Regions from separate parts of the Streptomyces sp. NPDC048671 genome, predicted to be linked through region 2. Evidence: riboswitches for the same ligand, from Rfam matches in the RefSeq annotation. Region 2 holds a riboswitch; the other holds the start of a gene.
The links. Region 2 has a riboswitch for S-adenosylmethionine ahead of ACZ6S6_RS10235 (amino acid ABC transporter permease). Riboswitches for the same ligand answer to the same signal wherever they lie in the genome.
Positions count from the first base shown of each region.

Region 1: another riboswitch for S-adenosylmethionine. It lies ahead of ACZ6S6_RS01895 (aminotransferase class V-fold PLP-dependent enzyme); the one in region 2 lies ahead of ACZ6S6_RS10235 (amino acid ABC transporter permease).

Region 1 is NZ_JBVJHB010000001.1:398,152-405,624, forward strand. It holds gene ACZ6S6_RS01875 (NYN domain-containing protein) at 114-1,475, opposite strand; gene ACZ6S6_RS01880 (hypothetical protein) at 1,513-1,755, opposite strand; gene ACZ6S6_RS01885 (rhomboid family intramembrane serine protease) at 1,918-2,652, shown strand; gene ACZ6S6_RS01890 (Lrp/AsnC family transcriptional regulator) at 2,649-2,930, shown strand; gene ACZ6S6_RS01895 (aminotransferase class V-fold PLP-dependent enzyme) at 2,984-4,369, opposite strand; SAM riboswitch class IV at 4,543-4,660, opposite strand; gene trpD (anthranilate phosphoribosyltransferase) at 4,744-5,808, opposite strand; gene qcrB (cytochrome bc1 complex cytochrome b subunit) at 5,935-7,473, opposite strand, start outside.
Region 2 is NZ_JBVJHB010000004.1:283,615-291,087, forward strand. It holds gene ACZ6S6_RS10205 (NtaA/DmoA family FMN-dependent monooxygenase) at 1-15, opposite strand, end outside; gene ACZ6S6_RS10210 (LLM class flavin-dependent oxidoreductase) at 35-1,249, opposite strand; gene ACZ6S6_RS10215 (putative leader peptide) at 1,326-1,544, opposite strand; gene ACZ6S6_RS10220 (GNAT family N-acetyltransferase) at 1,559-2,374, opposite strand; gene ACZ6S6_RS10225 (ABC transporter substrate-binding protein) at 2,529-3,566, opposite strand; gene ACZ6S6_RS10230 (amino acid ABC transporter ATP-binding protein) at 3,695-4,510, opposite strand; gene ACZ6S6_RS10235 (amino acid ABC transporter permease) at 4,507-5,511, opposite strand; SAM riboswitch class IV at 5,887-5,994, opposite strand; SAM riboswitch class IV at 6,115-6,260, shown strand; gene ACZ6S6_RS10240 (glutathione S-transferase C-terminal domain-containing protein) at 6,670-7,353, shown strand.

The DNA of each region.
Region 1 (7,473 bases), on a different contig from region 2:
TCCTCGCAGGAAAAATCTCGTCACAGCCGGTACTTCTTTACCCACACCACACTGCGTGTAGCGGCGAATTGACGGCCCGTTCCGTAATTTCCGACACGCCGCAACAAGTCTCGCTAAACGCGCGAAAGCCGCTTCAGGAGCAAGAGGGACGCAACGGGCCTGGCCCCCGCCTTCGCCACTCCGTCGGCCACCTCGCGGTCGGTGGAGACCACCACGACGGGCCGCCCGGACGGTTCGGCACGGGCGAGCTGCCGGATGAGCTCGTCCGCGGTGACCCCGGCCCTGCTGAACAGCACCCGCACTCCCCGGGGCGGCGCGAGCAGTACCGGAGCGGCCAGTTCGGCCCCGTCGAAGACGCAGGTCATCTCGGCGCCCGTCTGGGCGGCGAGCACCGACAGACCGCCCAGCAGCCGCAGCCGCTGCTTCTCCAGCGGCATCTGCGGATAGCCGGTCTTGGTGACGTTGTAGCCGTCCACGATCAGATGCGCCTGCGGCAGCGCGAGCAGTTGGTCCAACAGCGCAGGATCGGTGTCCGAAAGGGCTCTGGCGGCGATGTCCTTGGGGGACATCCGGCCCGGCTCGACGGCGTCGACGGTGTCCGCGGGACGCATCGAGGAGGGCGGCAGCGCCAGTTCGCGCCGCAGTCCGCCGGCCGCTTCGAGCACCGTGTCGAGCAGCAGCCGCAGCCGCATGTCCTCGACCGACCGGCCCTCACGCGCGGCCCGGCGTCCCGCCTCGACGGACGCCTCCGCCTCGCTGAGCCGCGCCCGCAGCCTCCGGGTCTCGCTCTCCGCGGCGGACACCTGCACGGCCGCCTCGGCCCGTACGGCGTCGCTCTCGGTCCGGCCCCGGCGCAGCGCGGCCTCGCCGCGCTTCACCTCGTTGGCCGCGCTGCGCAGTTTGCGCTGGAGCGACTCGGCCTCCTTGCGGGCCGCGTCGAGGTCGCCGCGGAGCCGTTCGGTCTCGCTCCTCGTCTGGGCGCGGGCCTGGACGAGTTCCTCGCGCAGCCGTTCCAGTTCGCGCCGGGTCTCGTCGTCCACCCGCTCGGCGCCGGCCCGCTCGGCCTCCTCGCCCGCGGCCGCGAGGAGCTTCACCCAGCCGGCCGGCCGCAGCACATAGGCCGCGGCGGCCACATCGACGGGGTCGGCGGCAGCGGGCGGCGAGCCCGCCTCCAGGGCGGCGCTCAGCTCCGGCTGGGTCTCCCTCAGCCGTTCACCGATGCGCCGGCGGAACGACGCGTCGCCCTCCAGGGCGGCCGCCATCGCGTTCCCGGCGAACTTGGCACGCCGGTTCGGCGTGAAACGGGCGTACTGTCTGAGCTGAGCCGGGAGTTCGGTGACCGTGAGGCCGCCGAACGCGTCCGAGACCAGCGCGACGACCCGACGCCGTACGCCTTCGGGCAGCGGACGGTCGAGCACCTCCACGGCATCGTCGGCCGCATCGGCCGACGCGGCGCCGCCAGCGGGCTGCTCCACCATCCGTCACCTCAAACTGTATGTCCGCACGGCCCCGTCAGGAGTCGGCACCCGGCCTGTCCACTAGCTCGATCTGGTCCACCGCGTTGCACCAACGACAGCGCACCGACTCGATGGTCTCACTGACCACCTCGCGTTCCTCGACGCTCGATTCCCCGGCCAGGTCGAGATGGACGTATTCGACTACCTTGGAGGAGCGCGTCACGTCGAATCGCGTGAGGTTTCCGCAGAGCGTGCAGCGCCAGCGGGTCGCCTCGGTCGGCTGGGGAACCGTCGTCATCGTTGCGTCCTCTTTCGTCGGGCCTCGTGCTGCCACTTAAAGGATCTTCGCGGTGCGCCGTCGAACTGCGGATGTCCTGCCGTAACCCTACGGCCTCGCCGCATACCACCGGCACGGCGAGGCGGTCTGTCCGGTTCCCTCCGCTTGAGCCATGCTCTGTTCATGATCGATCGGCGGGCTGCGGCCGGCAGACTCCTGCGGGCGGCCACCTCGGGCGGACCGCCGGTGACGTACGCCCTCATCGCCCTGTGCTGCGTGGTCTTCGCGATCAGCCCGCTCTCCGGGCTCAACCCGGTGTACGGCGGCGCGGACGCCCTGCTGTCCGCCCAGGCCGGGTACTTCGAGCGCTGGGGCGTGATCCCGAGCGAACTGTGGGACGGCTCCGCACACGCCCTGCTCACTCCGCTGACCGCGCTCTTCGTGCACGGCAGCTGGCTGCATCTGCTCGGCAACATACTGTTCCTGTACGTGTTCGGAGCGATGGCCGAGGAGCGCATGGGCCACACCGAGTTCGCGTTCTTCTACCTCGGCTGCGGCTACCTCGCGCTGCTCGCCTACGCGGCCGCGCACGCCACGTCCGACCAGACACTCGTCGGCGCGTCGGGGGCGATCTCGGCGGTGCTGGGCGCCTTCCTCTACCTCTTCCCCAGGGCCCGGGTCACCAGCGTGTTCCCGTTCCTGCTCTTCCTGCCGCTGCGCTTCCCCGCCTGGATCGTGCTGATCTTCTGGTTCGTGCTCCAGTGGCTGGCCGCCGAGGGTGCGGGCAGCGGCCCCGGCGTGGCCTATCTCGCCCATGTGGTCGGCTTCGCCATCGGCTTCCTCTACGCCTGGGGGCGCTACCGGCGTGACGCTAGAGTGAGATCTCCAGTCGCCACCGAGGGAGAAAGCCAGCCGTGATCACCGCGATCGTGCTCATCAAAACCAGCGTGGACCGGATCCCCGAGATCGCCGAGGCCGTCGCGGCGCTGGACAGCGTCAGCGAGGTCTTCTCGGTCACCGGTACGTACGACCTGATCGCCATGGTCCGGGTGGCCAAGCACGACGATCTGGCCGACGTCATCCCCGGCCGGATCAGCAAGATCCCCGGCGTCGAGGGGACCGACACCCACGTGGCGTTCCGTACGTACTCGCAGCACGACCTGGAGGCGGCCTTCGCCATCGGCCTGGACGCATAGGTACATGGGTTCGGCCGGGTACGGACAGCTGTCCGTACCCGGCCGAACGTGTTTCACGCCCCTCGGACCTGGGCGGTGCCCCGGTCCGGGACGCAACGGCCGTCCTCGGTGCGGTACTTCCACTGGGCGCCCTCGCTCACCAGTTCCCTGACCGCCCGCACGAAGCGCTCGATGTGCTCGTCCGGCGTACCGGCACCGAAGCTGACCCGGATCGCGTTGAGCGACCTCTCGCCCGGCTCGGCCTCCGGCGCACCGCACTCACCGATGTCCTGCGGGTCGCTGCCGAGCAGGGTGCGCACCAGCGGGTGGGCGCAGAACAGTCCGTCGCGCACCCCGATGCCGTACTCGGCGGAGAGCGCCGCGGCGAAGTGCGAGCTGTTCCAGCCCTCCACGACGAAGGAGATGACGCCGACCCGCGGGGCGTCGTCGCCGAACAGCGAGAGCACCTTGACCTCGGGGACCTCGGCGAGGCCGGCGCGGACCGCGGTGACGAGCTGCTGCTCCCGGGCGACCAAGCCCTCGAATCCGGCCTCGGTGAGCGCCTTGCAGGCGGAGGCGATGGAGTAGACGCCGATGACGTTGGGGGATCCGGCCTCGTGGCGGGCGGCGGTGGTGTGCCACTCGACGTCCACCCCGCCGCCGGTGCGCCGGGCGACCTTGCGGGAGGCGCCGCCGCCGGCCAGGTAGGGCTCGGCGTCGCGCAGCCAGTCGGAGCGGCCGGCCAGGACGCCCGAGCCGAACGGCGCGTACAGCTTGTGCCCGGAGAAGGCGACCCAGTCCACGTCCAGCTCGGTGATGTCGACGGGGTGGTGCGGGGCCAGCTGCGCGGCGTCCAGCACGATCCGCGCGCCGTGGGCGTGCGCGGCGGCGGCGAGTTCCTTGACCGGCCACAGCTCACCGGTGACGTTGGAGGCGCCGGTGACGCAGACCAGCGCGGGGCCGTAGGGGTCGCGGTCGGCGAGTGCCCGCTCCAGCGTGGCGACGGCCTGGGCGGGGGTGCGCGGGGCGTTCAGGTAGGTCACCCGGGCGTCGCGCCAGGGCAGCAGCGACGCGTGGTGCTCGGTCTCGAAGACGAAGACCTGGCAGTCGGCGGGGACCGCGGCGGCCAGCAGGTTGAGCGAGTCGGTGGTCGACCGGGTGAAGATCACCTGGTCGTCGGCGCGGCAGCCGAGGAACTCCGCGACGGTGACGCGGCTGGACTCGAAAAGGTCCGTGGAGAGCTGCGAGAGGTAGCCGGCGCCGCGGTGGACGCTGCCGTAGTACGGCGCGTACGCGGCGACGTCGTCCCACACCCGCTGCAGGGCCGGGGCGCTGGCGGCGTAGTCCAGCGCGGCGTAGGCGACCTCACCGCCGGTCACCAGCGGGACCGTCACATCCTTGCCCAGAACCGGCAGAGGGGCACAAATGGACTGGTCGGCGGCAGCGGTGAAGACAGACATGACGGACTCCCGTAACAGGCAGGCGAATTCCGCGTGCCCGCGGATACGCGGCAGCACGGAAGGAAGAAAAGAGGGTGTGCGGAGGAGGGCCGAAACGCCCTATCGCATTCGCTTGCTCACAGAGGCTCCCTGAGGACCAGGACCCCACGGGTGGACATCTCACGACGTCGAGGGGTCCGCGCTTGCCGCAGACCTCGCTGCCTACGGCCTGGTCTTCACCCGGGGCACCCCGCCACGGACGGAGGGTTGCCGGACAGCGGGCCGGGGCCGTAGTCGCTGTCACTCATGACCTGCCCAGCATCTTGCCATACGTGCCGGAACGCGCAAGGCGCGGTCCATGATCTGGACCGCGCCCCGCTTCACCTTCCGTACGCTCAGGCGTTGCTGGCCCTGACCCATCTCTCCAGCACGCGCCCGGCGGACCCGGAGTCGATGGACTCGGCGGCCTTCGCGATACCGGCGGCGAGCTGCTCGGTGAGCGTGCCCTCCCCCTGGTCCAGCGCCACCAGGGCCGCCGCCGCGTTGAGCAGGACGGCGTCCCGTACGGGACCGGTCTCGCCGGCCAGCAGCCGGCGGGCCACATCGGCGTTGTACGAGGCGTCGGCGCCGCGCAGCGCTTCCACCGGCACCAGGTCCAGGCCGACATCGCGCGGGTCGAAGGCCTGCTCGCGCACGACGCCGTCCCGGGCCACCCAGACGCGGGAGGTCGCGGTGGTGGTCAGCTCGTCCAGGCCGTCGTCACCGCGGAAGACCAGCGCGGAGTTGCCCCGTTCGGCGAGCACGCCCGCGACGATGGGCGCCATCCGCAGGTCGGCGACGCCGATGGCCTGGGAGCGGACCTGGGCCGGATTGGTGAGCGGGCCGAGGATGTTGAAGGTGGTCGGGGCGCCCAGCTCGGACCGTGCCTTCGCCGCGTACCGCAGGGCGGGGTGGAACTTCACCGCGAAACAGAAGGTGATGCCCGCTTCCTCGGCCACCTCGACCACGCGCTGCGGCGGCAGATCCAGGTTGACGCCGAGCTTGCCCAGGACGTCGGAGGAGCCGCTGGCCGAGGAGGAGGCGCGGTTGCCGTGCTTGACGACCTTGGCCCCGGCCCCCGCCACGACGATGGCGGACATGGTGGAGATGTTGACCGTCTTGGCCATGTCGCCGCCGGTGCCGACGATGTCGACCGTACGGCCGGGCACGTGGATGGTGGTGGCGTGCTCGTACATGGCACGGACCAGACCGGTGACCTCCGTGACGGTCTCGCCCTTGGCGCGCAGGGCCACCGCGAAGCCGGCGATCTGCACGTCGGTCGCCTCACCGCTCATGATGCGGTCCATCGCCCACGCGGTGTCGTCGGCGCTCAGGTCCTCGCCGCGCAGCAGCGGGGTCAGCACGCCGGGCCAGGAACGAGCCGCCACGCTGTCGCCGCCGACCGGGGTCACAACGTTCATGGTCCGCTCCTGGGGTCCACAGCCGATAAAGGGATGTGACCACCCTATCGAGCGCCGGGGACAGCGAAGAGCCCCGTCCATCGTATGGATGGGCGGGGCTCCCGCTGTGGCGATCAGTTCAGGTGATCAGTGGTGGCCGTGGCCGTCGGTGATCTCCTTGTACTCCTCGGCGGAGGGCTTGACGATCTGGTTGTTCTCGCCGTAGTAGCCCTTGCTGAGCTTGGCCCGCAGCTTCTCCAGCGGCGACACCTTGCGCTTGACGCCGTTCTCGTCGACCAGCGGGCCGAGTTCGACCGGCGTGTACTGCTCGTGCGCGGTGAGGGTGTGCAGCTGACCTTGCGACAGCGGCTCGTGGACCTCGACGAACTCACCGTGCGGCAGGCGCTTGATGAGCCCGGACTCGCGCCCGTGCAGCACCTTCTCGTTGTCCCGGCGCTGGAGGCCGAGACACATCCGCTTGGTTGCGATGAACGCGAGGACGGGAGCGACGAAGAAGGCGATCCGCACGAACCAGGTGATCGAGTTGATCGACAGATGGAAGTGCGTGGCCCAGAGGTCGTTGCCACCACCCACGAGCAGCACGAAGTACCACGTGATCCACGCCACGCCGAAGGCGGTGCGGGTCGGCGCGTTGCGCGGGCGGTCCAGGATGTGGTGCTCGCGCTTGTCCCCGGTGACCCAGGACTCGACGAACGGGTACACGGCGATCGCGACCAGCACCAGCGGGAAGATCATGAGCGGTACGAGTACGCCCAGGACCAGCGTGTGGCCCCAGAGGTTGATCTCCCAGCCCGGCATCACACGGATCAGGCCCTCGGAGAACCCCATGTACCAGTCGGGCTGCGCGCCGGTGGACACCTGGTCCGGGCGGTAGGGCCCGATGGCCCAGATCGGGTTGATCGAGGCGATGCCCGAGATGGCGGCGATGACGCCGAAGACCAGGAAGAAGAACCCTCCGGCCTTCGCCATGTACACCGGCAGCAGCGGCATGCCGACGACGTTCTTGTTCGTCCGGCCGGGACCCGCGAACTGCGTGTGCTTGTGGTAGAAGACCAGGATCAGGTGCGCCACCAGCAGCCCCATCATGATGCCGGGCAGCAGCAGGATGTGGACCGAGTAGAACCGGGCGATGATATCGCCGCCCGGGAACTCCCCGCCGAACATGAACATCGACAGGTAGGTGCCGACGATCGGCATGGACAGGACCGCGCCCTGCATGAACCGGACACCCGTACCCGAGAGCAGGTCGTCCGGGAGCGAGTAGCCGGTGAAGCCGGTGAACATACCGAGCACGAACAGCAGGAAGCCGAACAGCCAGTTGATCTCACGCGGCTTGCGGAACGCGCCCGTGAAGAAGACACGCATCATGTGCACGAACATGCCGGCCAGGAAGATCAGCGCGGCCCAGTGGTGGATCTGCCGGACCAGCAGACCACCGCGGACGTCGAAGCTGATGTTCAGCGTCGAGGCGTACGCCTCGGACATCTGGATGCCCTGCATGGGCTCGTACGGGCCGTGGTAGACGACCTCGTTCATGCTCGGGTGGAAGAACAGCGTCAGATACACACCCGTGAGGATGATGATGATGAAGCTGTAGAGGCAGATCTCACCGAGCATGAAGGACCAGTGGTCCGGGAAGATCTTGCGCATGTTGGCCTTGGCCAG
Region 2 (7,473 bases):
GAGCGGCTTGCTCATGATCGGGGGTCCTTCCGGCTCAGACGGTCGTGGCGGCGGCGTAGCGGTTGGCGGGGCGGGCGAGACCGAGCAGCCCGCGCAGGGTGTCGGCCTCGTACGCCCGGCGGAAGGCGTTGCGGCGCTGGAGTTCGGGAACCAGGTGCCGGGTGACCGCCGGGAGGTCGTGGCCGGCCACGGCGGGACGCAGCCGGAAGCCGGTCAGTCCGGCCGCCGCCAGCTCCTGGAGCAGATCGGCGAGCCCGCTGGGCGTTCCGGTGAAGATCCGGGCGTCGCTGGTGTACGGGTGGCCGGCGAGGTCGTCCAGCCGCTCCCTGCGGGCCTGGGCCGCGGCGGGGTCGTCGTCCAGGAAGACCACCAGGTCGCCGAAGATGTGCAGGGTCTCGTCGGCGCGGCCGGCCGCCGCCTGTTCGGCGCGGACCTCCTCGACGATCGCGCGGGCCTGGTCGGTGTCGTGCGGGGTGACGTAGCCGATGTCGGCGGAGCGGGCCACCAGCCGGTACGAAGCGGTCGCGTGGGCGAGGGCGCTGACGATCGGCTGGCCCTGGGGCGGCCGGGGGGTGATCGAGGGGCCCTTCACACGGAAGTGTGTGCCCTCGAAATCGATGTAGTGCAGTTTCGCCCGGTCGATGAAGCGTCCGGTGGCGACGTCCCGGATCTCGGCGTCGTCCTCCCAGCTGTCCCAGAGCCGCCGCACGACCTCGGCGTAGTCGGCGGCCTCGTCGAACAGGCCCGTCACCAGCTCCTGCACGACGGGGCTTTCGTAGTCCTCGATGCGCAGCGGCGGGAACGTACGGCGGCCGAAGTGCGCGGCCTCGTGCCGGCGGGCCGTGACCTGAAGGCGCAGGCCCGCGCGACCGGTGCTCACGTAGTCGAGGGTGGCGATGGCCTTGGATATGTGGAACGGCTCCGTGTGGGTGGCCACCACGGTCGGCACCACACCTATGTGCCGGGTCAGCGGGGCGACCCGAGCGGCGATGAGGACGGCGTCGAGTCGTCCGCGGACCTGGTCGGTGCGCCCATCCGGCTCGGTGTGGGACGAGGACTGGAGGCCGAGCCCGTCCTCGATGGTCACGAAGTCGAGCAGTCCGCGTTCGGCCTCGGTGACCAGGTCGGTCCAGTAGGCGGCGGTGAGCAGTTCACGGGGGCGGGCGACGGGTTCGCGCCAGGCGGCCGGGTGCCAGCCCGCTCCGTCCAGAGCCACGGCGAGATGCAGAGGGGAGGGTGACGACGACACGAGAGGGGTGCCTTCCTGATCGACCGTACGAAGAAGCCGGCCCCCGGACGCGGGGAGCGGCTGCGAGGGCAACGGGTCAGGAGCAACAGAGCGCGCCGGCGACGCGCAACAGATCGATGTGCTGCCGGGAGTACAGGCGCGGGCGGCTGGGCATGGCGCTGCTCGTGGCGCGGCGGTGGGTCACGGCAGACATACGCATGTGCTCCACCTCCACCCATCCGGCGCGGCGGACCCCGGGGTCCGCGCCGCCCTGGTGCTCGCGGTCCCCGTCGGGGCGCCGCTCGGTCGTTCTCATGCACAACCGCACGGCTATGCCGTTTCTTCCGGCTGTGCGGCTACTTGTTCCTGCGGTTCCCGTACTTCCGGGTGCCCGGCTCCCCGTTCTCCGGGTCCCCGTGCTTCCGGCTGCCCGTCCGGCGTGCGCACGAGCAGGAATCGTGTGCGTCGGCGCACGGTGAAGCCGATCGATTCGTAGAGCCGGATCGCGGAGGTGTTGCTCGCGGCCGCGTGGAGGAAGGGGGTGTCCCCGCGTTCCCGTATGCCCGCCGCGACCGCGCGGACCAGCCGGGTGGCCAGGCCATGGCCGCGGTGGTCCGGGTGGGTGCAGACGGCGCTGATCTCCGTCCAGCCCGGCGGGCGCAGGCGTTCGCCGGCCAGGGCGATCAGCCGTCCGCGGTCCCGGATGCCCAGGTAGCTGCCCAGTTCGATGGTGCGGGGCAGGAAGGGGCCCGGCCGGGTGAGAGCGACCAGGTCGAGGATCTCGGGTACGTCGGCGGGTCCGAGCCGTTCCGCTTCGGGGGCTGGTTCGGCGTACAGCGCGGTGGCGACGAGCTGAACGCCGTCGCCGCCGCGCTCGATCGTCCAGCCGTCGGGCACCGACACGGCTCCGGAGACCGGGGCGGCGGTGCCGGGTCCGGCCAGTGTGGCCAGATCGGCCCAGGCCCGGGGGTCGGCGGGGTCGGCGAGGGCGCTGAACGGCGAGATGTCCGTGGGGTAGCGGGCGGCCCGGCCCACACGCTCGGCGAAGCCGGCGTGCGGACCGGTCAGCGCCGCCCAGGCGGCGTTGTCCAGGATGTGCGGTTCCGTCGGGACCGGGGGCGGGGCGTGATGGACGCTGGTGGACATGGCGGTGCGGAGTCTCCGTATCCGGGAGGTGGCCGGGACGGCGCCGGCTCATGACAGCGCGGTCCGTCGGCAGATGGGCGGGCGTGGAGGTGGACGTTGATGTTGATACGGGCGCGGGCGCGGGCGTGGATGCGGACGTGGATGCGTATGCGGGTCAGGCGTTGTCGAGCGGCAGTCCGGGCGGATCGACCAGGGAGGCGGGGACGGCCTCGTTGGAGAGGTTCCAGGCGGCGAGCCACTTGGCGTACTGCCCGTTCTTGATCAGGTGGTTGATCGCGGCGGCGATGGGCTTCGCCAGTCCGCTGCCCTTCTTCGCCGTAGCGGCGATGAGCCCCTGGAGCGTCGCACCGGCGCCGGAGAACTGGCCCGCGTTACGCGTCGGTGTGGGGGTCTTCGCGGTCTGGGTGATGTGGTACGCGATACCCGGATTGGGGCCGAAGGAGATGTCGATCTTCCCGCTGGACAGCGCCAGGGCGGTGGCGTTGTTGTCCTGGTAGTACTTGACGGTGAGCTGCTTGCCCTCCTTCGCCAGCTTCGCCTTCCACTCCAGCAGGATCCGCTCCTGGTTGGTTCCGGCGCTGACGGCGACGGTCCTGCCGGCCAGGCTGCGGTAGTCACCGTCGAAGTTCCAGGTGCTCTTCTTCAGTGCCTCGAAGGCGAGGTTGTCCTCACGGTAGGAGGCGAACTCGTACTTCTTCTTGCGCTCCTCGGTGTCGGTGACATTCGACAGGGCCACGTCGACCTTGCCGCTGTCGATGCCGACGAACATGTTCTCCCAAGTCGAGTTCTTCAGCTCCGGCTTGAGCCCGAGGACCGCGGCGACCAGCCGGCCGAGGTCGGGTTCCGCGCCGGTGAGGGTCTTCTGGTCCTCACCCACGTAGGCCAGAGGAGGGAACCCGGCCGGCAGCGCGCCCACGCCGAGCACCAACGTGCCTTTCTCCGCAACCGACTTGGGAAGCCCGGCGCTGATCGACTTCACCTCGGGCACCTTGAGCTCGGTCTCCTCGGCGGCGCCGTTGGAGAGTGCGCCGACGGTGACCGTTCCGGCCGGCGCGCTGTCGGTCCTGGTCGCGGCGTCACCCGCACCGCCGCACGCGGCGAGCCCGGCGGCGAGAGAGGCGACGGCCGCGGAGGCGGTGACGCCGCGGAGGAATCTGCTGCGGAGGCCGATGGAGGGGGTGAGGGTGCGCATGGTGGCTGTCCTTGTCGGGTGCGGTGAGGGCGTACGGGCGGGGGCGCGCCGTGGAGTGGGTGCCGGGATAAGGAGTGATGGGGTCAGAGGTGATGGGGTCAGAGGTGACGGGATCAGAGGTGACGGGATCAGAGCACCTTGCTCAGGAAGTCCCTGGTCCGCGCGTGCTGCGGGTGGTCCAGCAGCTGCTCGGGCGGGCCCTGTTCGACGATTTGGCCCGCGTCCATGAAGACGACCCGGTCGGCGACCTCACGGGCGAACCCGATCTCGTGCGTGACGACCAGGAGGGTCGTTCCGCTGCCGGCCAGGTCCTTGATCACGGCCAGCACCTCGCCGACCAGCTCGGGGTCGAGCGCGGACGTCGGCTCGTCGAAGAGGATGACCCCGGGCCGCAGGGCGAGGGCGCGGGCGATGGCCACGCGCTGTTGCTGCCCGCCGGACAGCTGCCGGGGGTAGGCGGCGGTCCGGTCCGCGAGCCCCACGCGGGCGAGGAGGCCGCGGGCCAGTTCCCGCGCCTCGGGCCTGGTGAGCTTTCCGGTCGCCACCGGAGCCGCGGCCACGTTGTCCAGCACGGTCAGGTGCGGGAAGAGATTGAAGTTCTGGAAGACGAACCCGATCCGGCCGCGCTGCGCCAGGATGGCCCGCTCGCTCAGCTCCTTGAGGCGACCGCGGTGCCTGCGTACGCCGATCAGCTCGCCGTTCAGGCTGACATGGCCGATCTCGGGCTTCTCCAGGTGGTTGATCACCCGCAGGAGCGTGGATTTGCCGGAGCCGGACGGCCCCAGGACAACCGTGACCTCGCCGGGTCGCACGGTCAGCGTCACGCCTTCCAGGACGCGTTGGGATCCGTACCACTTGTGCACGTCGTGCACCTCGACCGCGGCGGGACGTACCGCGAGCACCCCGTTGGCCGCCTCGGTCTGCTCGGTCGCCTCGGCGCTCATATCGCCGTCTCCTTCCGGACCCGGGCCCGCAGATCACCGAGGCCGGTCCGCAGCTTCTGCAACGGGGTCGGCGGCAGGGTGCGCAGCGCGCCCCGTGAGTAGTGCCGCTCGACGTAGAACTGGATGACGGACACGACGCTGGTGAGAATCAGGTACCAGGCGGTGGCCACCAGCAGCAGCGGCACGATGTCGCCGGGGTAGGTGCTGCCCATGCTCTGCACGGAGCCGAACAGGTCGAGCAGCGAGACGTAGAAGACCAGCGAGGTGCCCTTGATCAGGCCGATCAGCTGGTTGACGTAGTTCGGGGTGATGGAGCGCAGGGCCTGCGGAAAGACGATCTTCGCAAACTGGTAGCGCTTCGGGAGGCCGAGGGCCGAGGCCGCCTCGTGCTGGCCCTGGTCGACGGAGAGGATGCCGCCGCGGACCACTTCGGAGGCGTACGCCGCCTCATTGAGGCTCAGACCGATGACGGCGACGACCATGTCGGTGGCGAGGCGGGACTCGTCGAAGGTGAAGAACGCCGGGCCGAACGGCACTCCGAGGCTCAGCGTGCGGTAGAGCGCGCTGAAGTTGTAGAGGAACAGCAGGACCACGATCAGCGGCACCGATCGGAACAGCCAGGTGTAGACCCAGCTGACCGCGCGCAGCACCGGGCTCGGCGAGAGCCTGGCCAGTGCCAGCAGCACACCGCCGAGCAGCCCCAGAGCAGCGCTGTACACGGCGACTTCGAGGGTGATGAGCAGGCCTTCGAGGATCGTGGGCCGCAGGAACCAGTACGAGAACCGGTCCCACTGGTAGAAGGGATTGGTCACCAGGCCGTGGACGATCTGGGCGACCAGCACGAGCACGACGGCTGTGATGATCCAGCGGCCGGGACGCAGGAGGGGAAGGACCCGCTGCGCCGCCAGGGGCTTCGATGCGGCGGGCGGGTGGCGGCGGGGGACCGCCTCGGCGGGCGGCGCTGATCCGGAGGACACAGCGATGCCAGGAGATTCACTCACGGAGGGCTCCAGCGGATTCGGGCAGCCCGGACCGCGGACAGCGGCGTCGCCGCACCGATCGGGGACGAATCGGCGCGACGCGGCACACGGCACGGGACGGGGGCCGGGCGGGGAGAGGGCACACCGCGACAGCGGTGGACGTCAGGAACTCGCAGGACAGAGGCCCGGAAGGCTGGGGCTCAGAAGGAAGAGGCCCGAAAAGCCGTCAGGCTTGACAGAGAATGCGAGAAGCGACCGTACACAGCGCGCTGTTGACGCGCTGCAGGTCGACGGAGCGGTCAGCGCACAGCAGCAGGACGCGGCCGCGGGACCGCCAGGCAGCCATCCCCTCAGCTGCGTCCATCGCTCTCACCGTCACCATTCCGCCCCGTGGGGCCTACACGTCTGCCGAACGTCATCCGGTCCGGTCCGAACCTGGGCACCCCACCGCTGTACGAGGGCTGCCGGCCGGCACACCGTGGGTTCCCGCCGACGCTCACGACCGTTCCGCGCCGCAAGTTAGGCACGGCCCGAAAGGAATTGTCAACGCCGGTGACCACCAGGCGAGACGGCCCGTCCGGCCTTCTTGACGGCGTCACGTGGCGCACCGAAACTGACATGGACGGTCACGATTGTCAGCGCCTCCTGTGCGGGATTCCCCTGCTCAGGTGGTTATCGGCCCCGGCCCGCTGGCAGGCAACCCTTCCACCGCGACGGGGTGCCCCGGGTGACGACCGGGTCCCGCCGGTGCGGCGGGACAAGCGTGGCCTCGCGTCTCGCGAGCCCCGAAGTCGGAACCGGTGGGAATTGTCCAGGAACGGCTTGACGAGGCGCCTGCACATCGATCTGCTGCGTGTCTCCAGCGCTTACTAGCCCGGAAAACTCCGGACGCGTACCGGACCGCTCGATCCAGTCCGGACCGGTACGAGAGCGCAGTCAGTCCACATCCGGCCGCTGGTGCCCACAAGGCGGCGGTGGCTTCCTCGTTCCCGCAGGGATTCCCACCGGGATTCCCATAGGAGAGTCATGCCCGAGACAGCTTCGCGCAGTTCCAGTTCACGTAAGCCCACTTCACGCAGCTCCGGTTCGCGCAGTTCAGGCACGGGCAACTCGCTCACGTGCGGCGCGATTTCCTCCGGGCCGGTTCCGTGCGCCGCGCCCCTTCGTCTCGCGGCTGCCGTGCAGCCCTCCCGTATCCACAGCCGTATCGGCGTCGGTCTGGCCGGCGGCTTCTACCCGGCACCGCACCGCTACGAGCTTTTCCTGTCGGCGAGTTGTCCGCGCTCGCTCCGCGTCTCGATCACTCTCGGCCTGCTCGGCCTCAAGGACTCGGTCGCCACCACACTCCTGGGGCACCCCGCCGAGACACCGGCCGCGTTCGCCTCACTGCGCAGCGCTTACGAGGCCACGATGCACCACTACGACGGACCGCTGACGGCGCCCGCGCTGTGCGACCGGTGGAGCGGACGCATCGTCAGCAACCACACCCCGGACATCCTGCGCGACCTCGCGGGCCTGCTGTCCGGCCATGACGAGGCCTGCCCCTCCGCTCTGCGCCCGCCGGACCTCACCGCGGACATCGACGCCCTCCGTGACCTGCTGGACCGGGACGTCACCCCGGCCGCCGCGCCCTCGGAGCGATCGGCGGCGCTGGACCTGCTGAATCACCGCCTCGCCCTGCGGCCCCACGTACTGGGCGAGGAACTGACGGCCGCGGATGTGGACCTGTGGGTGGCGCTCGTCCGTCTCGGCCCGGCCACCCTGGGCGACCGTCCCCGGCTCCGGGAGTACGTGAGCCGCCTCCGCGACCATCCCGCCTTCCCCGACACGCCGGAGCAGGACGACGGCCGCCGGCCCGCGTAGCCGGACGTACCGGGGCCCCGGCGAGGGCCCCGGTCAACGCCGCGGTCGGCCCCTCGTTCAAGGCCCCGGTCGCGCCTCGTTCAACGCAACGTACTGGTCAGCACCTCGGGCAACGCCTCC